DNA from 4 places in the Micromonospora sp. NPDC005413 genome. Region 1 is predicted to be linked to each of the others. Evidence: riboswitches for the same ligand, from Rfam matches in the RefSeq annotation. Region 1 holds a riboswitch; each other region holds the start of a gene.

The links. Region 1 has a riboswitch for cyclic di-AMP ahead of ABZS37_RS25480 (transglycosylase family protein). Riboswitches for the same ligand answer to the same signal wherever they lie in the genome.
Region 2: another riboswitch for cyclic di-AMP. It lies ahead of ABZS37_RS21945 (hypothetical protein); the one in region 1 lies ahead of ABZS37_RS25480 (transglycosylase family protein).
Region 3: another riboswitch for cyclic di-AMP. It lies ahead of ABZS37_RS06730 (C39 family peptidase); the one in region 1 lies ahead of ABZS37_RS25480 (transglycosylase family protein).
Region 4: another riboswitch for cyclic di-AMP. It lies ahead of ABZS37_RS08710 (NlpC/P60 family protein); the one in region 1 lies ahead of ABZS37_RS25480 (transglycosylase family protein).

Annotation. Positions count from the first base shown of each region.
Region 1 is NZ_JBEXEV010000030.1:40,349-47,900, reverse strand. Features, by position in the region: gene ABZS37_RS25495 (VOC family protein) at 71-508, shown strand; gene dinB (DNA polymerase IV) at 566-1,753, shown strand; gene ABZS37_RS25485 (hypothetical protein) at 1,879-2,247, shown strand; gene ABZS37_RS25480 (transglycosylase family protein) at 2,343-3,011, opposite strand; cyclic di-AMP (ydaO/yuaA leader) riboswitch at 3,011-3,182, opposite strand; gene ABZS37_RS25475 (peptidoglycan-binding domain-containing protein) at 3,508-3,990, shown strand; gene ABZS37_RS25470 (peptidase inhibitor family I36 protein) at 4,086-4,490, opposite strand; gene ABZS37_RS25465 (BTAD domain-containing putative transcriptional regulator) at 4,675-7,497, shown strand.
Region 2 is NZ_JBEXEV010000022.1:92,127-99,678, reverse strand. Features, by position in the region: gene ABZS37_RS21970 (heavy metal translocating P-type ATPase) at 1-1,686, opposite strand, end outside; gene ABZS37_RS21965 (hypothetical protein) at 1,699-2,670, opposite strand; gene ABZS37_RS21960 (copper ion binding protein) at 2,685-2,894, opposite strand; gene ABZS37_RS21955 (metal-sensitive transcriptional regulator) at 3,049-3,345, shown strand; gene ABZS37_RS21950 (YibE/F family protein) at 3,715-5,085, shown strand; cyclic di-AMP (ydaO/yuaA leader) riboswitch at 5,252-5,388, shown strand; gene ABZS37_RS21945 (hypothetical protein) at 5,393-6,412, shown strand; gene ABZS37_RS21940 (carbonic anhydrase) at 6,468-7,196, opposite strand; gene ABZS37_RS21935 (MarR family winged helix-turn-helix transcriptional regulator) at 7,424-7,552, shown strand, end outside.
Region 3 is NZ_JBEXEV010000003.1:200,476-208,027, forward strand. Features, by position in the region: gene ABZS37_RS06720 (alpha/beta hydrolase) at 1-373, opposite strand, end outside; gene ABZS37_RS06725 (hypothetical protein) at 548-1,564, shown strand; gene ABZS37_RS06730 (C39 family peptidase) at 1,638-2,492, opposite strand; cyclic di-AMP (ydaO/yuaA leader) riboswitch at 2,726-2,867, opposite strand; gene ABZS37_RS06735 (hypothetical protein) at 3,152-3,922, opposite strand; gene ABZS37_RS06740 (hypothetical protein) at 4,045-4,428, opposite strand; gene ABZS37_RS06745 (acyltransferase) at 4,522-5,712, opposite strand; gene ABZS37_RS06750 (trypsin-like serine protease) at 5,928-6,710, opposite strand; gene ABZS37_RS06755 (glycosyltransferase) at 6,960-7,552, shown strand, end outside.
Region 4 is NZ_JBEXEV010000004.1:252,168-259,017, forward strand. Features, by position in the region: gene ABZS37_RS08695 (zinc metalloprotease) at 1-980, shown strand, start outside; gene ABZS37_RS08700 (pyridoxamine 5'-phosphate oxidase family protein) at 1,059-1,616, opposite strand; gene dcd (dCTP deaminase) at 1,694-2,272, shown strand; gene ABZS37_RS08710 (NlpC/P60 family protein) at 2,340-3,380, opposite strand; cyclic di-AMP (ydaO/yuaA leader) riboswitch at 3,393-3,529, opposite strand; gene ABZS37_RS08715 (peptidoglycan recognition family protein) at 3,764-5,746, shown strand; gene ABZS37_RS08720 (NlpC/P60 family protein) at 5,821-6,834, opposite strand.

The sequences.
Region 1 (7,552 bases):
GAACGACCCTGTCCGCTAGGTGCGGGAGGCTGGGATCATGACCGACCAGATCAGGAATCAGGGAGCTGACATGGCCCGCGACATGCAGATCACGTTCGACTGCGCCGACCCGGCCGCGTTGGCGGCGTTCTGGGTTGAGGCGCTCGGCTACCAGGTGCAGGCCCCGCCCGGAGACTTCGAGTCGTGGGAGCAGGCACTGGAGGCGATGGGGGTGCCGCCGGAGAACCGTAACGACGCCTCAGCGGTGGTCGACCCCGAGGGCTCCAGGCCGCGGCTGTTCTTCCAACGGGTGCCGGAGCACAAGCAGGCGAAGAACCGCGTACACATCGATGTGCGAGCCGCTCCGGGGCTCGCGGGTGACGAGCGGATGGCGGCCCTGGAGGCAGAGGCCGAACGGCTCGTCTCGCACGGCGCCACCCGGCTCAGTCGTCACGAGCCCGCTCCCCCGCTGGGCGCCGGTCACCTCATCATGGCCGACCCCGAGGGCAACGAGTTCTGCCTCGACTGACCGCGCGTTCGCCCAGCTCACTGCCGTAATGGTCGGACGCCATGCGAACATGTGTACGTGTCGCCCGGCGCCAGCATCCTGCACGCCGACCTGGACGCGTTCTACGCGTCGGTCGAGCAACGCGACGACCCGCGCCTCCGCGGGCGGCCGGTGATCGTCGGTGGGGGCGTGGTCCTCGCGGCCAGCTACGAGGCGAAGGCGCGGGGCGTACGCAGCGCGATGGGCGGCCAGCAGGCGCGCCGGCTGTGTCCGGACGCGATCGTGGTGCCGCCCCGCATGTCGGCGTACACGGCGGCGAGCCGCGCGGTCTTCGAGATCTTCCGGCAGACCACCCCGCTGGTCGAAGGGCTCTCCATCGACGAGGCGTTCCTGGACGTGGGCGGCCTGCGGCGGCTGGTGGGGCCACCGGCCGACATCGCCGAGCGGCTGCGTCGGGAGGTTAGTGAACGGGTCCACCTGCCGATCACGGTGGGCGTGGCCCGCACGAAGTTCCTGGCGAAGGTGGCCAGCGGGGTGGCGAAGCCGGACGGGCTGCTGGTCGTCGCGCCGGACGCCGAGTTGGCGTTCCTGCACCCGCTGCCCGTGGAGCGGCTGTGGGGCGTCGGCCCGGTCACCGCCGCGAAGCTGCGGGAACGACGGATTCGTACCGTCGGCGAGGTGGCCCGACTCGGCGAGGCCGCGTTGGTGTCGATGCTCGGGGCGGGCGCCGGTCGGCACCTGCACGCTCTCGCGCACAATCGCGACCCCCGGGCGGTTCAGGTGGGGCGTCGGCGCGGCTCGATGGGCGCCCAGCACGCGCTGGGCCGTACCCCGCATGCCCCTGAGGAGCTGGATGCCATCCTCGCCGGGCTGGTCGATCGGGTCAGCCGGCGGATGCGGGCGGCCGGGCGGTCCGGTCGCACGGTGGTGCTGCGGCTGCGCTTCGGCGACTACACCCGGGCGACCCGCTCACACACCATCGGCAAGGCGACGGCGGACACGACGTCGCTGCTCACCGCCGCGCGAGCGCTGCTACGGGCCGCGCTGCCCGAGATCAATCGCCGTGGTGTCACCCTGGTCGGTGTTTCGGTGGGCAATCTGGACGACAACCCGGTACAGCCGGAGCTGCCGTTCCACCGCGAACCGGGTGCGGAGTTGGACGCCGCGGTGGACGCGGTCCGTGACCGGTTCGGATCGGCGGCGCTCACCCGTGCGGTGCTGCTCGGCCGGGATCCGGGCGTCGAGATGCCGCTGCTGCCGGATTGACCGGTCTGCGGGCCGAGTTCGGGCGACCGAGCTGCGACCGGAGACACATCACAGCAGGTCGGCGGTTTAGCCAGCCGCTGACGGGTGACCCTTGTGGGGTACAGCCTGACAAGGGGGGACCCACGATGTCCGACGACACCAGCAACCGACCGAGCCGTCACGCCGAGCGCCCGCACGACGTGACCGACCCTCTGCTCTGGCAGTTGGCGATCGACGTGCTGAGCGCCCACGAGCCGGACGACGAGGGGCAGTGCCGCAACCTCCAGTGCGCCGGGCAGTCCTGGCCGTGCACGGCTCGCACCGGCGCCGAGCAGTCTCTGCGCGTGTCCCGCAGCACGCCCGCCTCGGGCGAGATGCCCATGGACGGCGACGACAGTGACGATGTCGGCACGGCCTGGCCCGGAAAGGGCGCGGTACCGGCCCAGCGATGGGCCCGCAACGCCGACCCGGTGGCGTCGCATCGCGGGTCGAAGGCGTCCGCCTCGGCGGCGTGACGGCGGGGTGCACCGCCACGAACACGCGGCGCTGCTCAGCGCCACACACGCGAACGCTCGGCCGGTGACCCGGCCGAGCGTTCGCGTGTCATCCGTCAGAGGCTGAGCCGCTGGCCCGGGAAGATCAGACCCGGGTCGGCGCCGACCAGCTGCCGGTTGTGCTCGTACAGGGCCTGCCAGCCGCCGGCCACCCGGTGGGTGACGGCGATCTCCGACAGGGTGTCGCCCGGCTTGACCAGGTACTGGTCGCCCGCCGTCGGCGCGGTGCGCTCGTGGTTGCGGGTCGCCGGCTGCTCGCCGCGCGACGACCGCTCCTGCGGCTTGGTGGACTTCCCGGTCGACTTCGTCGATGACTTCTCGGTGGACTTGGTCGACGGCTTCGCGGTGGACTTGGTCGCGGAGCCGCCCTTCTTGCCGCAGGTCGGCCAGGCGCCGATGCCCTGCCCGTCGAGCACCTTCTCGGCGACGGCGATCTGCTCGCCGCGGCTGGCCAGGTCAGCGCGGGCGGCGTACTTCTTGCCGCCGTAACCGGCCCAGGTGCCCTGCGAGAACTGCAACCCGCCGTAGTAACCGTTGCCGGTGTTGATCTTCCAGTTGCCGCCGGACTCGCACTGGGCGATCGCGTCCCAGTTGACCGCGGCCTGAGCCGGGGCGGCCGGCCCGAAAAGGGCGACGGCGCCGGTGACCGCACCGACGGCCAGGGTGCCGACGGCGAGACGGCGGGTGGTGACCCGTCGATGACGGGGGGTGTAGACAGACGTCATGTGAGCTTCCTCCACGCCGGCGAGGTGAGCTGTCGGGTTCGGGCCGAGGAGCCCGGCCGCACGGTGGCGGCTTCACCCCGAGGTGACATGCACCGAGGAACGTTGGGTCCCCCGCTCCTGCCCGGTGACTGGGTTCCGACGACCGGGGGCAGGATTTGGCGTTGCCGGCCGTGGTGTCCGCAATGGCGAACCCGACCGACGTTAGGCACGTTCGGTGACGGTCGCCCACCCCCTGTGAACTTCTTCACCGGGCCACGCGGGGCGGGTCGCGCAGCGGTTGCGAGCGATCGACGTCTGTGCAGTCACCATCATGGACCGTTTCCGATCAGACGTCGGTCCCGGTGGTGCGTGCCGAGACGAGCGGGTGTGTGTCACCGCCCCGCTGGAACCGCTGTTGGCGAATTGACGTTCGAGCAAGAAACGGTAGATCGATGGTCGCGATGCTTCTGGGCATGCCGGGTTGACCCGAGCAGCCAAGCCCGCTCAGGAGGAGATCATGCCGATCCACCAGAACCGCACCGGGCGCCGCAGCGCCGCCGCCATCCTGCTGACCGTGCTGGCCAGCGCCGGACTCGCCGCGCTCGCGCCGACCGCCGCGCAGGCCGCCACCACCTGCACCAGCCTGACCTACTACAAGGTCGGTGGTTACCCGGGTGAGATGCACGTGCCCACCGTCGGCTGGCAGGACGGTAACAAGACCTGCTACCTGAAGTACGGCAACTCCAACAGCGCGGTCAAGGTGTTGCAGGAGGCACTGAACAACTGCTACTCGCAGTCGCTGCGGCTCGACGGCCAGTACGGCACCAACACCCGCAACGCCGTCTTGTACGCACAGCGAAAGATCAACGACACCTGGGCGTGGGCGAACATCGCCGAGGACGGCGAGTACGGCCCGCAGACCCGGGCGTGGATGGGCTTCGCGACCTTCGGGGTCAACGGTGGCCCGGTCATCCCGAACGTCTGCTACTACCCGGGCTGACCCGCGCGACGGCGCCGGTCGGAATCCCCCGTTGGATTCCGACCGGCGCCGTCGTGGCGTCTCCGGTCCCTCCCCCGCACCGGAGACTCCGGCCCTCAGCACACCCGTACGGCCTCGATACGCGTGTTCCAGGTGCCGCCGATCGCGGCCGAGTCGTACGCCAGGTTCGCCCGGTAGCCGTAGGCGTGCTGGTAGCCGAGCAGGCCGGTGGCGTTGGCGTTGTCCCAGAAGGTGGAGACGGTGCCGGACGCCCGGTTGTTCTTGATCGACTGGGCCCTGTTGCGGAAGTACGAGGGCAGCGTCACGTCGTTACAGCCGTTGTACGGCCCGTCGAGGTAGAAGACGTCACCGGAGAAGTTGATCCCGGCGTAGAGGCAGAGCAGGTTCGAGGGGCAGGCGTAGTTGGCAGCCTGGGCCGGGCTCGGGGCGGCGCCGAACGCGGCGGTCAGGGCAACCGTGGCAACCAGGGCGGACGTGAGCCTTCGCCGAATGCTTCGCACGTGAGTGACCTCCAGGTCTCGTCACGACCGCGTCGGCCGTGAGTCGAATTGCCGACATCGGATTGAGAGATGTCGCTGTGCCTACGATGATCTGCGCGGAAGGTCGACGGATTCCTGCCGGAACCTCAATCCGGCTGTGCCGGCGGGGTTGGCCGACCGGCGGCACGGGGGCGAGCGGCGATTCATGGAGATTCGAATCCTCGGACCAGTCGAGGTGTGGTCGGACGGCCAACTGATCGACGCGGGAGCGGCCCGGCAACGCGCCGTCCTCGCCGCGCTGGCGGTCGACGTGGGCCGGCCGGTTCGCGCTGAATCCCTGGTGGATCGGGTCTGGGGTGACTCCCCGCCTCCCCGGGTCCGGCACAACCTGCACGTCTACCTCGCTCGGATCCGCCGGGTGCTGACCGCTGCCGGGGCGCCGGACGCGCTGGTCCGCCGCTCCGGCGGATACCTGCTGGACCTACCGCCGGAGACGGTCGACGGACAGCACTTCGACGCACTACGGCAGCGGGCCGTCGAGCTAACCGACGACGACCCGGAGCGGGCAGCGCTGCTGCGCCGGGCAATGGTGCTGTGGCGCGGCGAGCCGCTGGCCGGGTTGCCCGGCGAATGGGCAGCCCGGGTCCGGCAGGACTGGCACCGCCGGCACACCGAAACCGTCGTGCAGTGGGCCCGCAGCCTGCTGCGCCGGGGTGAGCCGGAGGCCGTGATCGACCCGTTGACCCGGCTCGCCGACGACGACCCGCTCGACGAACCGGTCGCCGCCGCGCTACTGCAGGCGCTGGCCGCCGCCGGGCGGAGCGCACAGGCGCTGGCGTACTACGCCCGCTTACGGGACCAGTTGGCCGACGCGCTCGGCGCGGACCCGAGCACCGAGCTTCGCCAGCTGCACCAGGCCATCCTGCGCGGCGAGATCACCGTGCCGACACCCCCCGCCGAGCCGACCCCGACGCACACTGCGGCCGGCCCCGTCGCGCGGCTGGACCAGGCACACCCGGTCCCGGCGCAGTTGCCCTCGGACGTCCGGGGCTTCGCCGGACGGGCGGCGGAGCTGACCCAACTGGATGCGCTACGGACGGCTGCCGAGGCGCATCCGGGTGCGGTGCCGGTGGCGGTGATCTCCGGGCTGGCCGGGGTGGGCAAGACGGCGCTGGCCGTGCACTGGGCGCACCGGGTGGTCGAGCATTTCCCCGATGGGCAGCTCTACGCCAACCTGCAGGGCTACAGCCACAGCGGCGTGGTGCGCAGCGCGGAGCAGGTGGTGCGCGGCTTTCTGACGGCGCTCGGGGTGTCGCCCCGGGAGCTGCCGTTCGACCCGCAGGAGCAGACAGCGCTGTACCGTAGCCTGCTGGCCGGCCGACGGATGCTGATATTGCTGGACAACGCCCGGGACGCCGCGCAGGTCCGGCCGCTGCTGCCCGGGTCCGCCCACTGCCTGGTGCTGGTGACGAGCCGGGACCGGCTGACCGGCCTGGTGGCCACCGAGGGCGCCGAGCCGCTGGTGCTGGACCTGCTCACCGCCGCGGACGCGGAAGCACTGCTGCACGCACGGATCGGGGTGCGGGCCGCGATGGAACGAGCCGCCGTCGGCGAGTTGGTCGGGCTCTGCGACCGGCTGCCGTTGGCGCTGGTCGTGGTGGCGGCCCGGGCGGTTGTCCGGCCTCAGCTCTCCCTGGCCGAGCTTGGCGCGCAGTTGCGGACCGACGGTGGGCTGGGCGGGCTGGACGCGGGCGACCACGCCAGCAGCGTGCGGACGGCGCTGTCTTGGTCGTACCGCCTGTTGACCGGGCCGACCGCCCGACTCTTCCGGCTGGTGGGCGGCAGCACGGACGTGACGCTCAGTACGGCGGCCGGAGCCAGCCTCGCCAGCGTCGAGCACCGCGAGGTGCGGGCGGCCTTCGCCGAACTCGCCGACGCGCACCTGGTGCTGGAGCGGGGCCCGGACCGGTACGGGATGCACGACCTGCTGCGGGCCTTCGCGGCCGAACTCTCCGGCGAGCAGGACCCGGTCGGCGATCGGGCTGTGGCGCGGGGTCGACTCTTCGACCACTACCTGCAGAGCGCGCACGCTGCTGCCGTGCTGCTGCACCCGCACTGGGACCCGATCGCGCTGCCGCCGGCCGTCGCCGGGGTCCGACCCGAAAAGGTCAGCGATCACGGCGAGGCGACGGCATGGTTCGCCCGGGAGCGTGAGGTGCTGATCGCACTGGTCGAGCGGTGCGCGGCCAGCGGGTTCGACCGGCACGCCTGGCAGCTGGCCTGGAGTTTGACCATTTTCCTGGACCGGCAGGGCAGCTGGCACGACCAGCTGGCGGTGCAGCGTACGGCGCTGGTCGCCGCGCACCGCAGCGGCGACTTGGCCGGGCAGGCACACGCGCACCGCAGTCTGGCCCGGGCCCAGGCCCGGCTGGGCCGGCTCGACGAGGCACCCGGTCAGCTCCAGCGGGCACTGGAGCTGTTCCGGGCCCTCGACGACCCGGCCAACCAGGGGCACACGTGCCTGGACCTGGCTGAGATGGCCGACCGGCAGGGCCGGCGCGCAGAGGTCGTCCAGCACGCGGAGGGGGCGCTGACGTTGTACCGCACGGCCGGGCACCGGTACGGGCAGGCGATGGCGTTGAACGCGATCGGTTGGTACCGCGCCCAACTGGGTGAGCACGACGCCGCGATCGAGGCGTGTCGGCAGGGCTTGGTGCTGTTGCGGGAGTTCGACGACCGCCACGGTGAGGCCCCGACCTGGGACACACTGGGGTACGCGCAGCACCGCGCGGGGCGACCGGCGGAGGCGGTCGACTCGTACCGGCACGCGGTGGAGCTGTACCGGGAGTTCCGGGACCGGTACTACGAGGCGGACACGCTGGGGCACCTGGCCGAGGCGCAGGCCGAGGCCGGCGACCTGGCCGGGGCGGCCCGGAGCTGGCGGACGGCGTTGAGCATCCTCGACGACCTCGGGCACCCGGACGCGGAGCGCATCCGTCGTCGGCTCACGGACGCCGACGGACCGTGACCGGCCGGCGGGGGCCCTCTGATCGGGCGGCCCGCCGGCCGGAGGGGTACGCCTC
Region 2 (7,552 bases), on a different contig from region 1:
GCCCCGGGCCCGCCCGTCCCAGCCGGCGACGATCGCCGTACGGCCGGCGGCCTCCGCGTCGCTCACGGCCCACTCGACCTCCGGCGGTACGTCGATCCCGCGCTCACGCAGCAGCCCGGGTCGGCCGACCAGCACGTCCCGCCCGTCAACCGTGGCGGTCACGCCCAGCCCTTCGAGGTTGCGGAAGCCGGTCACCGGGGGCAGCGCGCCGGCCTCGGCGGCACCCGCGGCGACCGCACGGGCGATCGGGTGCTCGGAGGCGGCCTCCACCGCGCCGACGAGCCGGAGCAGCTCGGCCCGGTCCTCGCCGCTCGCCGGCACCACGTCCACCAGGGTCATCCGGCCGGTCGTCACGGTGCCGGTCTTGTCCAGCACCACGGTGTCCACCCGCCGGGTCGACTCCAGCACCTCCGGCCCCTTGATCAGAACGCCGAGCTGAGCACCCCGGCCGGTGCCGACCAGCAGCGCGGTCGGGGTGGCCAGGCCGAGCGCGCAGGGGCAGGCGATGATCAGTACGGCCACCGCGGCGGTGAACGCGGCGGTCGGGCCGGCCCCGGTGCCGAGCCACCAGCCGAGCGTGCCGACGGCCAGCGTGATGACGATCGGCACGAAGACGCCGGAGATCCGGTCCGCCAGACGCTGCACGGCCGCCTTGCCGCTCTGCGCCTGCTCGACCAGGTCTGCCATCCGGGCGAGCTGGGTGTCCGCGCCGACCCGGGTGGCGGTGACGACCAGCCGCCCGCCCGCGTTGATGGTGGCGCCGACCACGCCGTCGCCCGGGCCTACCTCGACCGGCACCGACTCACCGGTGAGCATGCTGGCGTCGACGGCGGAGGTGCCCTCGTCGACCACCCCGTCAGTGGCGATCTTCTCCCCGGGGCGGACCACGAACCGGTCACCGACGGCGAGCCGGTCCACCGGGATCAGGGTCTCCACCCCGTCACGCAGCACCGCCACCTCCTTGGCCCCGAGTTCGAGCAGGGAGCGCAGGGCGGCACCTGCGGTCCGCTTGGATCGGGCCTCGAAGTAGCGGCCGGCCAGGATGAACACGGTCACCCCGGCGGCGGCCTCCAGGTAGATGTTGCCGGCGCCGTCGGTGCGGGTGATGTCGAAGCGGAACGGGTGCGTCATCCCGGGCATTCCGGCGTCACCGAGGAAGAGTGCCCAGAGCGACCAGCCGAACGCGGCCAGGGTGCCGAGCGAGACCAGCGTGTCCATGGTTGCCGCGCCGTGCCGCAGGTTGGTCCAGGCGGCCCGGTGGAACGGCAGCCCACCCCAGACCACCACCGGGGCGGCCAGGGTCAGCGACAGCCACTGCCAGTAGTCGAACTGCCAGGCCGGGACCATGGCCAGCAGGACCACCGGCAGGCTGAGTGCCACCGAAACCCAGAGCCGGGTACGCGGGCCCTTCAGCGGATCCACCGGCTCCTCGGTGGTGGCGGGCGGCGACGGCGGTGCGGCCGTGTAGCCGGTCTTCCGCACGGTCTCGATCAGGTCGTCCGGCGTAACGCCGTCGGAGTACCGGACGGTCGCCTTCTCGGTGGCGTAGTTGACGGTGGCGCTCACCCCGTCCATCCGGTTGAGCTTCTTTTCGATCCGGGCGGCGCAGGCGGCGCAGGTCATGCCGCCGATCGCCAACTGGATCCGGTTCGGCACCGCAGGCAACGGTCTACTGGTGGTGGTCATCGTCTGGTCCCGTCAGTTGTGCCCGTGCCCGGGGGTGCCGTGGTCGGCGCCGCCGGTCGGTGCGGGTCCGCTGGGGTCGCCCCCGGTCGGCGGGGCGTCGGCCGTTGGAGTGCCGGCCGGGGGAGTGCCGGTGACGACGGTGAACTCCGCGGTGTGCACCGTCCCGCCGTGCCGGAAGTCGAGGTAGAGCCGGTAGCTGCCGGCCGAGGGCACCTCGGCGAGGAAGGTGACGGCCGGGCCGGGTTGGGTCCGCCCGTCGCCGGGCGTTCCGTCCGGGTGCACATGCAGGTACGCCAGGTCGCCCCGGCGCAGTGCCACCAGGTGCCCGTACGCGCCCAGGTAGGGCTCAAGGTCGGTGACCGGCTGCCCGTCCCGGTTGACGGTCAGGGTGAACGGTGACGTGCGGCCGGGCGTCGGCGCACCGGTCAGGGTGACCGTGTAGCCGTCGACGGTGGTGCTGGTCGCCGGAGCGGGCAGCGGCCGTTCGGTCAGCTCACCGGGGACGGTCACGTCCACGCCGAGGGTCAGCGGCTCGCCCCCGGTCGGGGTGAAGTCGGCGAACGCCCGCCACTGCCCGGGGCCGGCCAGCGGGGTGTCGACCCGCCAGGTGCCGTCCGGGGCCAGATCGGGGTGCACGTGACGGAAGCCGGAGAGGTCCCGTCGGGCGACGATCAGGTGCATCCGCTTGTCGTGCGCCACGTCGTACCGGGTCACCGGGCGCCCGTCCGGCCCGGTCACCCGGAAGGCGAACTCGTCGGCCGGGGCGTCGACCGGTTCGAGGGTGTAGCCGCGGTCGGAGACCAGCAGGCCGCCGGGGAGCCGGTCGGTCGCCTCGTCGTGCTCCCCTGTCGCGTGGACGGCACCGCCGTCGTGCCGGCTGTCGGCGACCGGGGCGGGGTCGACCAGCCGGCCGACCCCGTAGGTCGCGCCGAAGACCGCCGCCAGACCTACGACGAACCCGGCCAATCTCGTCACGGTGCGCATGCCGGCCCCTCCGATCACGCGTCGACGAGGTCGTAGCCGGCCTCGTCGACAGCGGCCCGGACAACCCCGGTGTCCAGCGGCTGGTCGCTGCTGACGGTGACCCGGCCGGCCGCGAGGTCGACCTGGACGTCACGCACGCCCTCAATGGCACCGACCTCGGCGCTCACCGCGCTGACGCAGTGCCCACAGGTCATGCCCTGCACCTGGTATGTCGTGTTGATCATCGGAACGTCCCCCTTCGCCGCCTCCGAAGCCTATACCCCCAGGGGGTAAGCCGAAGGCGGACCTCTGCCCTTGCACGTTACCGGTACCCGGTGGGGGTATCCGGCGAGAAGACGACCGTACCATACCCCCCAGGGGTACGCTATCCTTGTCGACATGACCGCACCCACCCCGATCCGCGGGTACACCGCCAGCAAGGACCAGCTGCTCACGCGGCTCCGTCGCGTCGAGGGGCAGGTCCGCGGCATCGAGAAGATGGTCGACGACGACCGCTACTGCATCGACGTGCTCACCCAGATCTCCGCAATCCAGGCCGCACTCGACAAGGTGGCGCTGGGGTTGCTCGACGGGCACGCCCGGCACTGCATGCACGAGGGGGCGGCCGAGGGCCGGGCCGACGAGATGGCCACCGAGATGATGGCGGCAGTCGGCCGGTTGATGAAGCGCGGCTGACAGCCCTCAGTCCGGCGCCGGGTCGAGACGGACCCGGCGCAGCAACTGCGCGTTGAGCGCCACCACGTTGTGGCCCGCCACCCAGGCCCGGCTCCGCCGGTTCGACCACCCGACACTCCGTCGCGACCTGCAACCCCGGGGCGCGCTGGTTAGCATCTTCCACGATGACCCTCCGTATGCCGCTGCACAGCCGGGCACCGGCGCCACCACGACGTGGCGCCTTCGGCCGACCGGGCCGGGCACTGACCGTCCGTGATCGAGCGGTCGGCAGCCAGCGATTTGCCGCACCTCTCGCCGCGTTTCCACGGCAACGGTGAACCGACCGGCCCGCTGACCCGTACCCCGCACCGGATCGTTGGGAGTCTCGCCTTGGGTTCCGACCACACCCACCCCGCTCCGTCCGCCCCGCCCCGGGTACGACGGATCCTCGTCATGACGGTGGTGCCCCTCTTCGTCGCCACCGTGCTCGCCGCCGCGCTGCTCTGGCCGCGCGGCGGGTCCCCGCAGACCGACGGCGGAGCGGACGTGCCGCGCTACCCCGGCACGGTGACCCGGGTGGTGACCGAGCCGTGCCCGCCGGTGCCGTCGAGCCCCGAGGGCACACCGAGGGTCGGTGCCGGGCCGTGCGGCACGGTCGACGTCCGGGTGGACGACGGGCCGACCGCCGGCCAGCAGGTGCGGACACCGGTGCCCGACGGGCCCGGCGCGCCCCGGGTCGAGGTCGGCGACGAGGTCATCCTGGTCGAGCTGACCGATCCGACCGATCCCACCACCAGCAACTGGAACATCGCCGAGCATCAGCGCGGCACCCCGATGGTGTGGCTGGCGGTGGTCTTCGCCGCCGCGATCGTCGCCTTCGGTCGGTGGCGGGGCCTGGCGGCGCTCGCCGGGCTGGCCGCCAGCTTCGCCATCCTGCTCACCTTCGTGCTGCCAGGCATCGGCGCAGGCAAATCACCCCTGCTGATGGCGGTGGTCGGCGCGGCCCTCATCATGTTCGTGGTGCTCTATCTGACGCACGGGGTCACCGCGCAGACCTCGGTCGCGGTGCTCGGCACCCTGGGGAGCCTGGTGCTGACCGGTGTGCTCGCCACCATCGCCACGGCCGCAACCCACCTCACCGGCTTCGGCAGCGAGGATGCGACGACACTGTCGATGTTCCAGGGCGACGTGGACCTGCACGGCCTGCTGCTCGCCGGGATCATCATCGGCTCGCTCGGGGTGCTCGACGACGTGACGGTCACCCAGGCGGCCACCGTCACCGAGCTGGCGAACGCGAACCCCGGGCTGACCCGGTTGCAGCTGTACCGTGCGGCCACCCGGGTCGGCCGCGCGCACATCGCCTCCACTGTCAACACCATCGTGCTGGCGTACGCGGGCGCGTCGCTACCCCTGCTGCTCCTGCTCACCGCCGACTCGCGGCCGATCGGGCAGATCCTCACCAGCGAGTTCCTCGCGCAGGAGATCGTCCGCAGCGCGGTGGCCACACTCGGTCTGATCGCCGCCGTGCCACTGACCACCGGGCTGGCCGCGGTGGTGACCGCCGCCGGGCGCACGGATGCCCCTCCGTCCGCCGACGCTCCCGCCCCGCGACCTCAGCCGGCCCGGGCGGAGGCACTGGCCGCATTCATCTCACCGCGAACAGGCCGACCCGGCGAGCCGGATCCGACGCGGACCCCACCCCCACCCACCGCCACCGACCGGTGGCCGGAGTCGAACAGGAGCACAGATACGGCATGGTGACACTCCTCAGCGTGACCAGTTTGGGCATCCGCCCTGAGAACCGCGTCACTGGTCACTCAACGCCATGGCGAAATGACACTTTTGGTCGACATCAAGGCGTAGCTCACCAGGCCGGCTCTCGGGTAACCTCGCTGCCGGTTACCGATGAAGGCGCGAAGCGGCGCCTGCGGTGCCACCGCCCAATCGCCAACCGGCGAGCCGGGGACCCAGGTACGCGTACGTGGGGTGAATCCGCGTCAGCGGTAGGGGCCACTTCCGCCCCGAACCCGTCAGCTAACCCGGTCGGCGGTCGACGGAAGGGAACATTGTGACGGCACCCCTACGCCGCTGGTTGACACCCGTGGTGGCCGTGATCGCCGCACTGACCGTGCTCGCCGGGCCCCTCCCGGCCCATGCCGCCCCGACGACCCCCACACCGTCCGGGCACGAGGAGGACGGCGAGCCCCAACTGCTCAACGACGTCATCGAGCAGGCCAACCGCGACTACTCCGCCGCCAAGTCCAAGCTGGACAAATCCAAGAAGCGACAGCAGGAGTTGGCGCTGGAGGTCGACCGGGCCAAGGCCGACCTGGACGCGCTGGCCCCACAGGTCGGGCAGATCGCCGCCCAGGCGTACCGGACCGGTCGGATCGGCGCGATCGCGATGCTGCTGGAGAGCGACGCCCCCGACTCGTTCGTCCAGCGCGCCTCGGTGCTCGACGAGATGAACATGGTCAACGAGAAGAAGCTCTCCGAGGTCAACACGGTGAAGGCCCGCGCCGAGCAGGCCAAGCTGGCCCTCGACACGGAGGTCCGCGAACAGCAGAAGCAGACCGCCCTGATGGCGAAGCGGAAGAGCGAGGCGGACAAGGCGCTCTCCCTGGTCGGCGGAAAGGGCTTCACCGGCGGCCTGGTGGATGCCACCTCGCCCGTCGCCCGCATCGGCCCGGGTCGCACGTCGGACGGTGACTGGAAGCCCCAGTCGTGCAGCGAGAACGACCCCACCACGTCCGGCTGCGTCACGCCTCGCACCCTGCACGCGTACAAGGAGGTCAAGCGGGCCGGCTTCAGCCGGTTCGTCGGCTGCTACCGCTCCGGCGGGCCGTGGGAGCACCCGAAGGGCCGCGCCTGCGACTGGTCGCTGCAGAAGAGCGGCTTCGCCCCGTGGCACAACGAGGACACCCGGACGTACGGCAACAACGTCGCCGCGTTCCTCATCCGGAACGCCGACCGGCTCGGCATCTACTACGTGATCTGGAACCGGCAGATCTGGTTCCCGGCGACCGGGTGGAGTTCGTACAGCGGGCCGTCGAACCACACCGACCACGTCCACATGTCGCTGCTCTGACCCGCACGATCCCCCGTCGAGGGCCGTTCCGCGTCGCGGGGCGGCCCTCGACGCGTCAGGCGACGGCGGACGCGGCCGGGTCGGTCGACCCCGCCGGCACGTCGAGCGTCGCGAAGCCGGCCGGCACGGCGGCCACCGGGCGCACCGCTCCGGCGGCGAGCCGATACGACACGCCCACGACCGCGCACCGCCCCTGCGCCACCTCGTCGGCCAGCACGGGCGACTGCCCCAGCAGCGTCTCGACCGTCTGCGCGATGTGGATGTCGACGATGTCGTCGATGTCGTCCACGCCCTCGGCTTCGGCCCGGCGCAGGCTGGGCAGCACGGCGTCGACCACCGCCCGCAGGTGCCCACGAGGTGGGGTGCCGGTCGCCACGACCTCCCGGGCCGCCTGCACCGCGCCACACGAGTCGTGGCCGAGCACCACCACCAGCGGGGTGCCGAGCACGGTCACCGCGTACTCCACGCTGCCGAGCACCTCCGGGCCGGCGGTGTGCCCGGCCGTACGGACCACGAACAGGTCACCCAGCCCTCGGTCGAAGATGATCTCGGCGGCCAGGCGGGAGTCGGAGCAGCCGACGATCACCGCGAACGGGTGCTGCCCGTCGGCCACGGCAGCACGGTGCCCCGCATCCTGATTGGGATGGCGTGGGGCACCGCTGACGAAGCGTTGGTTGCCGGCGGTCAGCTCGGCGTACGCCCGGGTCGGCTCGCTGGGCGCAGACGCCCGGTCGGTGGTCCGCTGCGGACCCGGCTGCCCACCGGGTGTCCCGGGTTGACTCATCCCCGCACCTCGTCTTCACGCATCTGACCTGGTCAACCGACTCTTCAGCCGGTTCTACGGCGGGCGCTGGCCCGCGCTCCACCGTCACACGCACCGTAAGTCGCGTCAAGGTATGCGTGATATAGATTTCATACGTTGACCCCGGTCCGACCCTGGGTAACGTCCCGAGGGCAGGGCGGACGAGACTCCCCTGCGGGCAGGGCGGACATCCGGAGGGGCGGTCAACGATGGCGAGCACGGCGACGGGCGACACCGGTGGCGGACGGAACTGGACATTCCTCACCAACCACGGCCACGTTCTGCTGGCCATCGGCCGCGATCCCACCGCCCGGCTGCGCGACGTCGCGGCCGAGGTC
Region 3 (7,552 bases), on a different contig from region 1:
CGGCGGCGCGGGTCAGCTCGGCGGGTGACCACGATGCCTTGATGCCCAGACCGACCACCGCATCCACCGGCAACCCGGCGGTGCGGGCGGCCAGCGCGAGGCCGACCACCCCACCCAGCGAGTGCCCGAGCACGACGAGCCGGTCGTCAGCGGCGAGGCCGTGGGCGATCCGGCCGGCGAAACCCGCAAAGGAGTACGACGACAGCGGTGCCGCCCAGCCATGACCGGCGAGGTCCGGTGCCAGCCACCGCCCGGGCCAGCGCTGCTCAAGGTACGGCGCCCAGGGCAACCACACGTCACCCGTCGCCCCCATGCCGTGCAGCAGCAGCAGGACCGGCCTTCGACCAGCGTGACCACCCGATTCATCCACCACGGCCGCAGTCTCCCACGGTTCGCGGACGGGTACGAGAGCCCTTGTCCGCGGCACGTGCGGGGGCACCGACCGATGGAGATCCACTGTAGAGTTCGCCGCCTGGAAGGGCAGAGCATTCTGTCGATCCATCGCGGAGAGGAGCCCGCCTTGCTCACGAGGCAACGATCAGCACTGGTGGCGGCCCTGGCGGCCGTCGCGCTCGGCACGGCGCCCAGTGCTCCCGCGCTCGGCACCACGCCGGGCGTCCCCGCCCCGGGCGCCGACGCTGTCGCGGCGGCTGACCGCGTCCTGCGGGTCTACAACAACAACATCGAGAACCTGGTGGTGAACAACTCCGACGGGACCTGCACCCGGATATCCGGGCCTGACCACCTGACCTCGATCCTGGTCGACGACGCCGGCCGCACCGGCACCAGTGGCGTGGTGGCGCCCGACATCCTGATCGTCCAGCAGGTGCGCGGCACCGGCCAGGCCGAGGCGTACGCCGACCAACTCTCGGCCAAGTTCGGCTACCCGGCGGGCACCTACGGGGCGATCGTGGCCTGGAGTGACCCGGAGCCGTGGGGCAGCACGCACAAGTGCAGCTCCCAGTCACTCGGTGACCTCAAGAAGAAGCAGACCAACGGGATCATCTGGAACACCAGGACCCTCAGCCTCGCCGCCGGCGACATCTCGAAGTACTGGAGCGCGGGCTGGCTCAAGCCCGGCACGGCGTACGCCAACGGTGCCGGATGCACGCTGTACAAGCCGCCGAACAGCGACCCGGACAGCACCGACTACCACAAGTGGAAGCGGACCAGCGCCATCGCGGCCCGGTTCACTATCAAGGCGACCGGCACGAGCGTGTTCGCCGCGACCATGCACCTGCCGCAGGAAAACCGGCAGAACGCCTGCGCCGGCGACGGCGACCGGGGCATCGCCAACACCGGCATCCACCTCGGCGCCGACGCGACCAGCCTGCTGAACGCCTCCACAATCCGCGTCGTGGGGATCGACGCGAACCGCACGGGCATCGCACCCGGCACGCTGAGCGGCTACGACATGACCGGCTACGGGTCGAAGGCCACCAACGGGTCGAGCAAGATCGATTATCTCTTCGTCAAGGGCGCCGTGCAGCCGTCCAGCATCGACCACACGGTCGGCGGGACGAAATCGAACCACCTCGCGCTGTACGGCTTCATCGCTTACTGACCGCACCGACAGAGACGCCGCGGGCGCCGGCCCCTTGTGGGGGACGGCGCCCGCGACGGCCTGCGTGCCTGGGTCAGGCGGAGTAGCCCCGGCTGGCGATCCAGTTGGCCAGGTCGATCGTGGTGATCCAGTACGACGGGTCGGCCGCGTTGGCCGAGTCGGCGATTCGCACGGTCCGGCCGTTGTCCTTGTAACCCACCACGGCGATGTAGTGCCCGCCGCCGTAGGAGTGCCAGCCACCGTTGGTGTCGGTGGCGTCGCCGACGACGTTGGCCACCACACCGCGACCGTCGGTGATCGCCTTGACCACGTCGGCCTGGAGCTGGTCCATCTGGGCCGAGCTGGGCGTGCCGGCGAACATCCGGGTCCGGTACGGGGAGCCCTTCACCTCGGCGTTGAGCACCCGGGTGGTGTCCAGGGCCGAGTTGGTGCCCATCTCGGTGGTGCCCAGCTCGGCGCCCAGCGCATCCTGGGTGCGGTTGATGCCGGCGGCGCTGAGAGCGTTACGGGTGGCAGCCGGGCCGCAGTTGTAGTACGTGTTCTGCGCCTGGTAGTCGTAGTCGAGCACCTTGGTCGCGGGCGGCTTCGGCGGCTCCGGCTTGCGGGTCAGATCCGGGTTGCTGCTGGCCTTGGCGGCGGGCGACGCGGCACTGGTGGCCGGCGCGGGGGCGGCGGTGGTCGGTGCGGCGCTGGCCGAGGGGGACGCGTCGCGCGCCTCGCTGCGGGAGGCAGCGGTGTCGCTGCGCATCTCGGCGACCGTGGTCACGGTGTGCTGGCTGGCCGGGGCGTCGTCGGCGCTGGTGAGCAGGGCGCCGGTGGTGCTGGCGATCGCGAGTGCCGCGGCGGAGGCGACAACGATCTGGTACGGGCGCTCGGTGGCGAGGCGGCGGAGCTGACGCTTCAGGGTGTGCTTCACGGGGTCCTCCACGGATCAGGGGGAGAGCGGCACACCGGGGCCGGACCGGCATCCGGGCAGGCGCCAGCGCGCGGACCGTGGTCCGCGGATGGTGAACCGCTCAGGGGAACGCCCGGCGCGGCCGGGCGGGAAAGGCAGTGACCCGGGGGGTCAGCTCACCGTCACTGGACGAATGAGCGGGGGCACTGCTTCGCCGTGGAGGCGAGGGAACAACCGAGGGATGGAAAGGTGCTGCACGAGGATAGAACTCCTTCCGACACCGCCTACCGGGTTAGCTGACGGATTCGGGCGGGAAGATCGCCCTACCGCGGGCCGTGGCTCGCGGATTCACCCCGGACTTTCTGATGGGTCCCCGGTTCGTAGATCACGATTGAGCGGGTCGGTGCGGCGTCGCCTCTTGCGAACGGTTACCGCACCGGACAGGACGACAGTACTGGCCGGCTCTCACCCTGCCAAGCCGGGTTCACCTGCGTAAACCCCAATCGGCGCGACAATTTCTGCGCGTATTGCCGATGATGTGACTCGATGGGACAACCGGTTACGGTGACGCCTGCGGGCGACAACCGGACAGGCCGCCGAAAATGCGGCCACAATCACGGGGAAAATCGAGCCGATCGTGCCCGACGCCCGATTCGCCATTGACATGACCGGGCTCACATAACGGATCGGGTTCAACCCGCGCGAGCTGGACGCCAGCGTGCCACGAGTGCGGGACGGAGCGCCCGGGTAGCCGCCCGGCGGGCGGGGACCAGGTTCGGCCGCAGCCGGTCCGCCGCCGCGTACGCCTCCTCGGCGAGAGTGCGGGCCGACTCGGCGGCCAGTTCCGCGTCCCGCCAGGCGGCCCGCTCCCGGGTGGCGGCGGCCTGGTAGTCGGCCAGCCTCGCGTCCCGGATCGCCCGGCTGAGCAGCACCTCCTGCTCGACCGGGTGCCGCCGGGGATCCCAGCCGTGCCGGTGCCCGAACACGTCGCCGAACTGCGCCATGGTCAGGTCGCCCCGCCAGTGCGCCGCCGCCGCGGCGCGATGCAGGTAGCGCTCCCGGGAGGCGTACTCGGCGGGGGTGCGGGGGGTTCGCGGGGTGGGTAGCGCCCCGGTGCCCGCGAACCGACGGGCGGCGGTGTCCGCCTCGTCGTACCCGGCCCAGGCCCGCTCCATCTGCTCCTGGGCGGTCAGCCAGGCCACGCGGCGCCGCCGTGCGGTCCTGGTCGCGCCGGCTGCGGCGACGGCCACCTCCTCGGCGTACCGGCGCAGGTCGACGGCCTCGGCCGCGGCCAACTCCCGGGCGGTGGGCGCGGTCGGGAGCGGGTCGTCCGTGGGCCGGTCCCGCTCGGGGCGGGCGGCCAGCACGATGAGTACGCCCAGTGTCAGCAGGAACAGGGCCGACCAGATGGCGGCGGCCTGCGGCACCTCGGTCACGAACTGGTAGAAGACGACGGTCTCCATGGTCGGCACCTCGGGGAGAGCAATGCGGTGGGACCCCCACCGGGCCACGGTGGGCCACGGATCGACGGGGGCGGAGCGGGTGGATCGACAGGGCGCGGCGACGGGACGCTCGTCCCGGTGGATCAGCGCCCGGGTGGGGCCCGGGGCGCCCGGCTGCTCGGGGCGTCGACGAGGGGCAGCCGGTCGGCCCCGGCCGCGCACACCGGCAGCACGCCGGCCGCCGCGACGGTGCCCCGGCCGGCGGGCAGCGCCGGTTGCGAGTCGACCGACCAGGCCCGGGAGGACGTCTCGGCGGCTCCCTCAGGGGCCACCTGGGCCGACTGCGCGGCCGTTGGCACGGCACTCAGGGTCGGCACCGAACTCGGCCCGGCGCTCAGCGTTGGCGTGGCGGCCGAGGCCGGGCCCGCGCCAAGCGCCAGGGCCGCGACGACGGCGAGGCTGGTCAGCACCCGCGTCGCCCAGCGCGCCACCCACCACAGCGGACAGGTGAGCGCGATCGGAAGCACGTCCCCACGCTACCGTCGGGCCGACCCGGGCGCACCGACCACGGGCGTGTCGGCTCACGCCGCGCCGACCCCGCTTGACCAGGGTGGACGGTGTCAGCGCGTGTCGGCGTACGTTGATCGACCGTCGGTCTGGTCGGCCCCGCCGGCGACTTCGGTGCCGGTCGTGCGTTGGTGGGGGACGGGCGCCGGTCGGGTCGGGCGGCGCGGCGCGAGTCGGCGCATCATCGGGTTCTCGACGAAGCGATGCAGCAACCCGGCGAGGGCCAGGTTCACCAGCAGGAAGCCGAGCACCGCGGCAGGGCCGCGCCAGCCCTCGAAGCCGGTCCCCCAGTCACCGCTCCAGCGCAGCACGCTCGTCATCACCAGCACGTGGACCAGGTAGAAGGCGAAGGAGACCTCGCCGAGCCAGACCAGCGGCCGGGACCGCCACGGCGAGCGCCTACCCCGTACGTCCGCGTCCGCGGCGGCGGTGATCACCAGCAGGTACGCGACCGCGAGCAGGGTGGTCCACAGCTCGGCGCGGATCCACTGCGCGGCAGCCACCCAGGTGGCCAGGAAGATCCCGCTGGCCACGGTCAGCCCCGGGCCGCGCCAGAGGCCACGGCGCATCAACTCGGCCGCCACCGCGCCCAGCCAGAACTCCAGCGACCGCGCGGGCGGGAAGATCTGGGTGAACCACCACCGGCTCACTTCCGGCACCAACTGCTGGGCCGGCCAGAGCGCGAGGATCAGCAGTGGCAGCGCGACGATCAGCACCCACAGCAGCTTCGGTCGGGCCCGGCGCAGCAGCGGCAGCGCCAGCGGCAGACACAGGTAGAAGAAGAACTCGCAGGAGAGCGACCAGCTCACGGTGTTGATGCTGTAGAACCAGCCCGGCCGGGGATCCCAGGCCTGCAACAGCAGCAGGTTCTCCAGCGCGGCCGCCGGTAGGACCGGGTCGGCGAACCACCAGGCGACCAGCAGCGTCGCACCCCACAGCACCAGGTGGTTCGGGTAGATCTTGGCAACCCGGCGCCGCCAGAAGGTGCGCCGGGAGTCGCCCTCGCGGGCAGACCAGACCAGCACGAAACCGCTGAGGATGAAGAAGAACTGCACCCCGGACAGGCCGAGGGTGAACAGCACGTCGACCACGGCCTTGTAGTCCGGCTCGGCGATGATCCGCATGGTGCCCGCGTGGAAGCCGAAGACCAGCAACGCGGCGATCCAGCGCAGCCCGGTCAGCGAGGGCAACCGGGCGGGTGCGGGGGCGGGCCGGACAGCTGACACCGCGGCGGTGCTCGTCATGCCGGGATCCCGACGCTCCGCAGGGTCACCAGCACGTACGTCTCCTCCTCGGCGCGACGTCGGGCGGCGCGCGACGGCGACGCCCACGACGGCCCGGCAGGGCCGCACCGGGGCACACTACCGGGTCACTCCCGGGTGAACCGGACGTGTCTCATCGGTGACGGACGCGAGCGGACCGACCCGGAGCCCGGGCCGGTCCGCTCGGCGACCGCGACCTACACCGTCGCCATCACGTCCGAAATCCAGTCGCGGCTCTCCGGCACGGTCGCCCAGTAGGCGGTGCCGGTGCAGCCGCTGCTGACCATCGACAGCACGCCCACCTGGTACCTCAGACCGTCGACGAGCTTGAACAGCGGACCGCCCGAGTCACCGAAGCAGGAGTCGCCGTTCAACCCGGTGGTGCGAATGGCCCGGCCACCGTGGTAGTCGGTGTCATTGATGGAGGTGACGTTCTGCGTCGCCCGGCGAAGAATCGCGGACGGGGAGCAGGTCGAGCAGGTCCGACCCCAACCGAAGGCGTAGGTGGTGGCGCCGACCTTGGTGGTCGCCGTGGGCAGCCGGACCGGCTGGGCGTTCGCGGACCGGTTGAGCTTGAGCATCGCGATGTCGTGGTTGGTCCGCACCCGAGAGTCGGCGACGTTCACCACGCCACCACCGCTGTAGTAATAGATGCTCTTGACCCGGACGCTGATCCGGCTGTCGGCGATCCGGGTGCTGCCCGAGTAGATGCAATGCCGCGCGGTGAGCACCCAGTAGTTGTCGACGATCGAGCCGGAGCAGTTGTACTGGCCGTCGATGAGCACTGCTGCGAGCCCGTCGGCGTCGGTCTGGGTCTCACCTCCGATAATCGGCGCGGGCGCCGCAGCGGCCGACCCGGGGGCGACCAACGGGGCGGTGACCAACAGTGCGGCGAGCAGAACGGCGGCGCGTGCGATGCGACCGCCTCTGGTGTGACCGGCTCCCCCCGTGGCCTGGAACACTGCCGTCAACCTCTTCATAAAACCTCCATCGGTCGGAATAACTGCGACGATCATCTCTCGGTGGCGACGGTCCGCGCCGCCCCGCGCACCGCCTGCATCTCAAGATCCGGCCCGGGACCTGCTTGTGGTCACCGAACCGGCGTCCCAGGCACTGGGATGCGGCCGGTGGCGGCGTTAACCTTCCGCTCCGCGGGAGTTCAGGGACTCCACCTCCGTCGGCCACGTCAGGTTCCGGGGCCGGTCACCCGGATCGTCGAAGGTGGCGGCGTGGTCAATGAGCCGACGCACGCACCGCTGCTGAGCATCGTCGTGCCCGTGTACGGCGTCGAGGCGTACCTGTACCAGTGCCTCGAGTCGATCCGGGCCGACATCCCGGCGGGCGAGTCGGCCGTGGTTGAGCTGATCGCCGTCGACGACGCCTCCCCGGACGGCTGCGGCGACATGCTCCGCTCGTACGCGGCCGGCCGCGACGGCGTCCGCGTCGTACACCTGAGCAGTAACGTGGGTCTGGGACTGGCCCGCAACGCCGGTCTCGACGTGGCCGCCGGCCGCTACGTCTGGTTCTTCGACAGCGACGACTGGTTGCCGCCGGGCACCATCGCCGCGGTGCTGGACCGGCTGCGCCAACACCAGCCCGACGTGCTGATGCTGGACCACCTGCGGGTGCACGAGGGCGGCCAGCGGGAGGTCGACGCGAGCAGTCACCTGCTGCGCGGAATCTCCGGCGTCACCCGTCTGGCCGACCAGCCGCAGTTGCTGCGGGTGCAGCACACCGCCTGGAACAAGGTGGTCCGCCGGGACTTCCTGAACGAGCTGGAGCTGCGGTTCTTCCCGGGCTGGTACGAGGACATCCCGTTCAG
Region 4 (6,850 bases), on a different contig from region 1:
GACTCCGTCCCAACCTGCTGACCCGGCGTGCCGCCGGTGTCGCGTCGACGACCCTCGCGCTGCTGCTCAGCACCGCTGCGGTGGGCGTCGTTCCGGCCGCTTCGGCCTTCTCGGCGGCGCCCGGCGGCGCCTGCGTGGAGCCCGCCGACAGCCACGCCAACGCCCGGGCGAAGCCCGGTGCCGCAGCCAAGCACGACCCGAACGAGCTGACCGCCACGCAGGTCCGCCAGCGGGAAGCCGACCTGGCGGCGGCGCTGCGCGAGCGCGCCAGCTTCCGCACGGGTGCCGGCGCGATGGCGCTGGCCACCGTCACCATCCCGGTGGTGGTGCACGTGATCCAGGAGAACAGCACCCGGGCCGGCGGCAACATCCCGGACTCGCTGATCACCTCGCAGATCAGTGTGCTCAACCAGGCGTACGCCGGGGGCACCGGCGGCGCGGTCACCGCGTTCGCCTTCCGGCTCGACAAGATCAACCGGGTGACGAACCCGTCGTGGTACCCGATCGTGCAGGGCTCGTCGGCGGAGCGGTCGATGAAGTCCTCGCTGCGGGTGGGCGGCAAGAACACGCTCAACATCTACCTCGGCGAGCTGAGCAACGACCTGCTGGGCTGGGCAACCTTCCCGCAGCGGAACCTGAACACCATGGACGGCGTGGTCGCGCTGAACGAGTCCCTGCCGGGCGGCACCGCGACCAACTACAACCAGGGCGACACCGGCACTCACGAGGTGGGGCACTGGCTGAACCTGTACCACACCTTCCAGGGTGGTTGCGGTGGCTCGGGTGACAGCGTCAGTGACACCCCGGCCGAGGCGTCGCCCGCGTACCAGTGCCCGACCGGGCGGAACACCTGCTCGGCGACCGGGCTGGACCCGATCACCAACTTCATGGACTACACCTACGACTCGTGCATGTACCAGTTCACCCCGGGGCAGGCGACCCGCATGCTGACCGCGTGGAACGCGTACCGCGCGGCGTAACTCTTCCGCGTACACCCGGTGCCGGCTCCGTCGTGACGGAGTCGGCACCGGCGTCTCCGCCTCAGGGTCCGGCCGTGGTCAGGCGGCCGTGTACTGGACGTCGCGGTTGAGACGGGTCGGGCGCGTCTGCGGTACGACGAGCGGCGCGGCCGCCGCCGACGGGGCGTGCGGGTCGAGCCAGACCCGAACGGCCGGCCGACCCGGCGCGAGACCCGGAATGCCCGCGGTGTGCTGCTCGCGGCGGGTCAGCATCGCCACGTCGACGGTGAACTCGAACAGCCGCCAGTCGACCTGCGGCTCCGCACGGGCGCCCTGCGCCAACCGTGCCACCCGCGTCGGGTCGGTCACCGGATGGGCGCGCCCCGCCACGTACGCCTCGTCGTCGCTCTCCTCCGGAGGGAACGAGTGCAGCGCGTAACGGCCGTCCCGTTCGAGGTCACGGCGCTTCGGAGAGTCGATGACGAAGCAGAAGAGGCCCTCGTCGGTGATGACCGGGGAGACCGGATGGACCCGGGGCCCACCGTCGGCGCGGACCGTGGCCAGATAGCCGAAGCCCGGCCCGTACTGCTGAAGGAGAACGCGGATCCCGTCGGCGAGTCGGGGCTCGTCGGCGGCGAAGTCGGACCAGGAAGCCATGTGGGCATTCTATCGAACAAATGTACGAAGAGCGACCTCGACACGCTGGTCACCGCCTACCTCGCTATGGTGGTCCGATGCTGCTCTCCGACCGCGACCTGGTCTCCGAGATCAAGGCCGGCACGCTGGGCCTGGAGCCGTTCGAGCCCACCCTGGTCCAACCGTCCAGCATCGACGTGAGACTCGACCGACTGTTCCGGGTCTTCAACAACCACCTTTACACCCACATCGATCCGGCGATGCAGCAGGACGACCTGACCTCAGCGGTCGAGGTGCCCAACGGCGAGCCGTTCGTGCTGCACCCGGGGGAGTTCGTGCTCGCCTCGACGCTGGAGGTCATCTCGCTGGGCGACCAGCTCGCCGGCCGGCTGGAAGGAAAGAGCTCACTGGGCCGGCTCGGGCTGCTCACGCACTCCACCGCCGGCTTCATCGACCCGGGTTTCTCCGGTCACGTGACGCTGGAGCTCTCCAATGTGGCGAACCTGCCGATCACCCTCTGGCCGGGCATGAAGATCGGGCAGCTCTGCATCTTCCGGCTCTCCTCGCCGGCCGAGCACCCGTACGGCTCGGCGGTCTACGGTTCGCGCTACCAGGGCCAACGTGGGCCGACGCCGAGCCGCGCCTGGCAGAACTGGCGCGCCTGGCCCACCCGCTGATCCCTGAACGCACGACGAGGGCCCGCCGCGAACGGATCGCGACGGGCCCTCATGCGTCGGGAATGGGTCAGCCTGGGCGGCCGTAGCTGTGGATCGGGCCGTCGTCGACCTTCTTCATCTTGACCGGTTGACCAGCCTGCGAGGCGTGCACCACCCAGCCACCGCCGACGTACATGCCGACGTGGTGGATGTCGCTGTAGTAGAAGACCAGGTCGCCGGGGCGCAGGTTGGCCTTGCTGACGTCCTTGGTGACGCGGCTCTGCGCGGCGGCGTTGTGCGGCAGCGACACGCCAGCCTTGGCCCAGGCGGCCAGCATCAGCCCGGAGCAGTCGTACGAGTTCGGGCCCTCGGCGCCCCACACGTAGGGCTTGCCGATCTGGGCGCAGGCGAACTTGACGGCCGTGCCCGCGGCGCCGCCGGGGTAGCTGCCAGGGCAGGGCGCCGGGCGCAGCGAACCGCCGCCACCGTTGCCATACACCTTGAGGCGCAGCTTCTGCAGCCGGTCGATCTCCTCGTTGATCTGCTTCTTCTTCGCCGCCAACTGAGCTTCGGTGCGGGTCAGCTGGGCCACCATCTCGTCCAGCGGCGCCTTCTGCTGGGCCAGCTCGTCGCGCAGGTCCGCGACCTGCCGCACGTCCTGCTGCTGGTTGTGCGCGAACCGGTCGAGCATCTCCAGCTGGCCGACCACCTCGCTGGGTGACCGGCTGCCCAACATCGCGTTGACGGTGGAGACGTTCTCGCCCTTGTACGCACGGACGGCGATGGCGCTGACCTTGTCCATCGCCGCGTCGACCTCGCGCTCCAGCGGGGCGATCCGGGCGGCCAGCGCGTCGGCCTGCTTGCGCTTGGCAGCCAGGTCGGTTCGGGTGGCGTTGTGCCGTTCGATGATCGGTTCGAGCTTGTTCCAGTCGGCGTCGATCTGGCGCTCGATCTCGGCGACGGACGGGTCCGCGTGGGCCGCCGTGGCGCTGCCGGTCAGGACGACGGCGACGCCGGCCAGTGCGGCGAGGGCCGTGGTGAAGCGGGACCAGCGTGGGCGCGGCACGATCGACGTCGGGCCGGCTGACGCCGACCGCTCGGACGACGGCCGCGGGGCATGGAGTGCCACCGGGTTCCGTACTCCTTCTTCCTGACCGCCTACCGGGTTAGCTGACGGGTTCGGGCGGGAAGTTGGCGCCCTACCGCAATGGCTGCGGATTCACCCCGGGAGAACCTGGGTCCCCGGTTCGCTCGGAAGCGACTCGGCGGTGTCGGTCCGTTACCGCCCGGGCTGGGCGGACCTGCTATCGGGCCGACAAATGACCAGAGTAGAGACGGCTGTTACCGATCCGCAACCCGTGCGGCCGTGACACTCCGTACCGATCCGAAAGGGTCACCGACCGTGTGTGAAGATTTTTTTCCAAATACCTCGATACATGGAAAGGTATTGACGCAGACTCCCGGGCGGCGCGAAGGTGACCTCACCTTCACTCGCAACATCTAGGGGGTTCGATGCGCCACTCAACCCTGTCGACCGGCCGGCGCGCACTGCTCGCCGCCGCCGTGGTCGCCGCCGCGACCGCGGTGCCGCTACCCTCCGGCCCGGCCGCCGCCGCGCCCACCGTCGACCGCCAGCAGCAGTACGCCGCCGCGGCGACCGAGTACGGTGTGCCGACCGTCGTGCTGCTCGGCGTCTCCTATCTGGAGTCCCGCTGGGACAGCAACGCCGGCACACCGAGCACCAGCGGCGGCTACGGCCCGATGCACCTCACCGACGCCCGGCACGTGGCGGCCCTGCCCGGGCGCGGCCACCACGACGCCGGCACCGAGGACCCACGCGGCGACGACTCCCGCTCCGCGAGGCTGCCCGCCCCCCGGCCGGCCGAGGATCCCGCGCCGCCCGCCGCCGCGTTGCAGACCGTGGACGCCGCCGCCGCGCTGACCGGCGCCGCCCCCGAGGCACTGCGCACCGATGCGGGCGTCAACATCCGGGGCGGGGCCGCGCTGCTCGGGGCGTACCAGAGGGAGTTGGGCGCGCCGGTCGGTGCCGACACCGACCCGGCGGCCTGGTACGGCGCGGTGGCCCGCTACGCCGGCGCGGACAGCGCTGACGCCGCGGCGGCCTTCGCCGACGAGGTCTTCACCACCATCGGCGCTGGCGAGTCCCGGGTGACCGACGATGGCCAGCGCATCACGCTGCCGGCCCGCGCGGTGCAGCCGCAGCGTTCCTGGTTGGACCGGCTGGGCTTGCGCCGCCTGGCTCGCCCGGACGGGCTGGAATGCCCTCGCACCATCTCCTGCGAGTGGATCCCGGCGCCCTACGAGGCGTTCGGCGACGGCGACTACGGCAACCACGACCTCTCCGACCGGCCCGCGCGGCAGAAGATCGAGTACATCGTCATCCACGACACCGAGGCGAGCTGGGCGACCACCCTGCAACTCGTCCAGGACCCGACGTACGTGAGCTGGCACTACTCACTGCGATCGGTCGACGGGCACGTCGCCCAGCACGTGAAGACCAAGGACGTCGGCTGGCACGCCGGCAACTGGTACGTGAACGCCAAGTCGATCGGCCTGGAACACGAGGGCTTCGCGGCGCAGGGCACCTGGTACACCGAGGCGATGTACCGGACCTCGGCGAAGCTGGTCCGGCACCTGGCGCTGCGGCTGGGCATCCCCCTGGACCGCCAGCACATCATCGGCCACGACAACGTGCCCGGCACCGTCGCCTCGACCGTGCGCGGGATGCACTGGGACCCGGGCCCGTACTGGGACTGGACGCACTACTTCGACCTGCTGCACGCCCCTCGGCTGGACACCGGCACCCCGGCCACCGGGCTGGTCCGGATCGACCCGGACTACGCCACCAACCAGCCGGCGTTCATCGGCTGCGTCACCGTCGGCGTGCCGTGCGCGCCACGCGGCTCCTCGGCCGTGGTGCTGCGCAGCGCGCCGTCCGCGGACGCCCCACTGGTCAACGACATCGCGCTCCGCCCAAACGGCACCCCGAACACGATGGAGGTGTCCGATCACGGCGCCCGGGCCTCCGCCGGTCAGACGTACGCGCTCGCCGGCCGGCAGGGCGACTGGACGGCGATCTGGTATCTCGGTCAGCGGGCCTGGTTCCACAACCCGGCGTCCGCGCCGACCGCCAGCTGGACCGTCGGCGTGGTGGCCACCCCGAAGCCCGGACGGGCCACCATCCCGGTGTACGGGCGGGCGTACCCGGAGCAGGCCGCCTACCCGGCCGGGGTGCCCTACCAGGCGATCTCACCACTCCAGTACACGCTGTCCGCCGGGCAGCGGTACGCCGTCGGCGCGGTTCTGGCCGGCGAGTACTACCGGGCCAGCACGTTCGACGGCTCCTCGCCGGGTGACTGGACGGTGATCCGCGGCCAGAACCGTTACGCGCAGATCCAGTTCGGCCACCGCATCATGTACGTCGATCTAGCCGACGTGCAGCTGCTGCCGTCACCGGTGGGCGCGCCCCGCTGAGACGCCACGCGCTCCACCGATAACCACGACGGCCCCCGGTCGGTGACCGGGGGCCGTCGTCGTGCCTGTGGGGATCAGCCGGGTCTGCGGAACCCGGCGACCGGCATCGTGTTGATGCTGGACACCTGCACCGGTTTGCCGGCCCGGGGGGCGTGCACCATCTGGTTGTTGCCCAGATACAGCCCGACATGACTCAGGCCGGCGAAGAAGAAGACCAGGTCACCGGGGCGGGCGTCGGCTCGCGAGATGGCCTTGCCCTCGTTCCACTGGTCACCGGTGTGGTGGGTGAGGCTGATCCCGGCGGCCTTGTAGGCGTACTGGGTCAGCCCCGAGCAGTCGAACGAGTTCGGGCCGGTGGCGCCCCAGACGTACGGCTTGCCGACCTTCCCGCAGGCGGTCCTGATCGCGGTACGGGCGGCCGCACTGACCACTCCGTTGATGGTCGGGCAGGCCGCGGTCACGACCGTGGTCTTGGGCATCGACGCCTCGAGCTGCTTGATCTCGGCGTCGATCTGCTTCTTCTTGGCCGCCAGGTCGTTCTGCTGCTTGGTCTGGGTGACGATCAGCGCGTCCAGCTTCTGCTTCTCGCCGTCGTACTTGGCCCGCACGGCCAGCACGCTCTCGACCTCTTTGCGCTCCTGCGAGGCCAGCCGGTCGAGGACGGTGAGCTGCTCGGTCAGCGTGTCTGGCTTGGCGCTGACCAGCAGTGCGCCGATGTCGTGCGACGGGCCCGAGATGTAGTAGCGGGAGGCGAGGTCGCCGACCCGGTTGAGCGCCAACTCGCTCTGCAGCGCAAGCGGCTCGATCTTCTTCTGCAGGTCCGTCGACTTCTTCCGGTTGACCTTCAGCTGCGCCCGAACCTTGTTGTACTGCTCGATGGTGGGCTCCAACTGCTCCCACTTCTTGTCGATCTGCGCTTCGATCTCGTCGACCGTGGGCTCGGCGTGTGCCGGCGCGGCCAGCAGACCGGCCCCGACCGCCGCGGCGGCGACCAGAACGAGCAGACGGTGGGCGGTGCGACGCAGGCCACCCGACCGAGCAGACGCTTTCAGGTCGTGACGATGAGGGGGCATGGTTGCCACCGGCATCGACTCCTTTGCAACC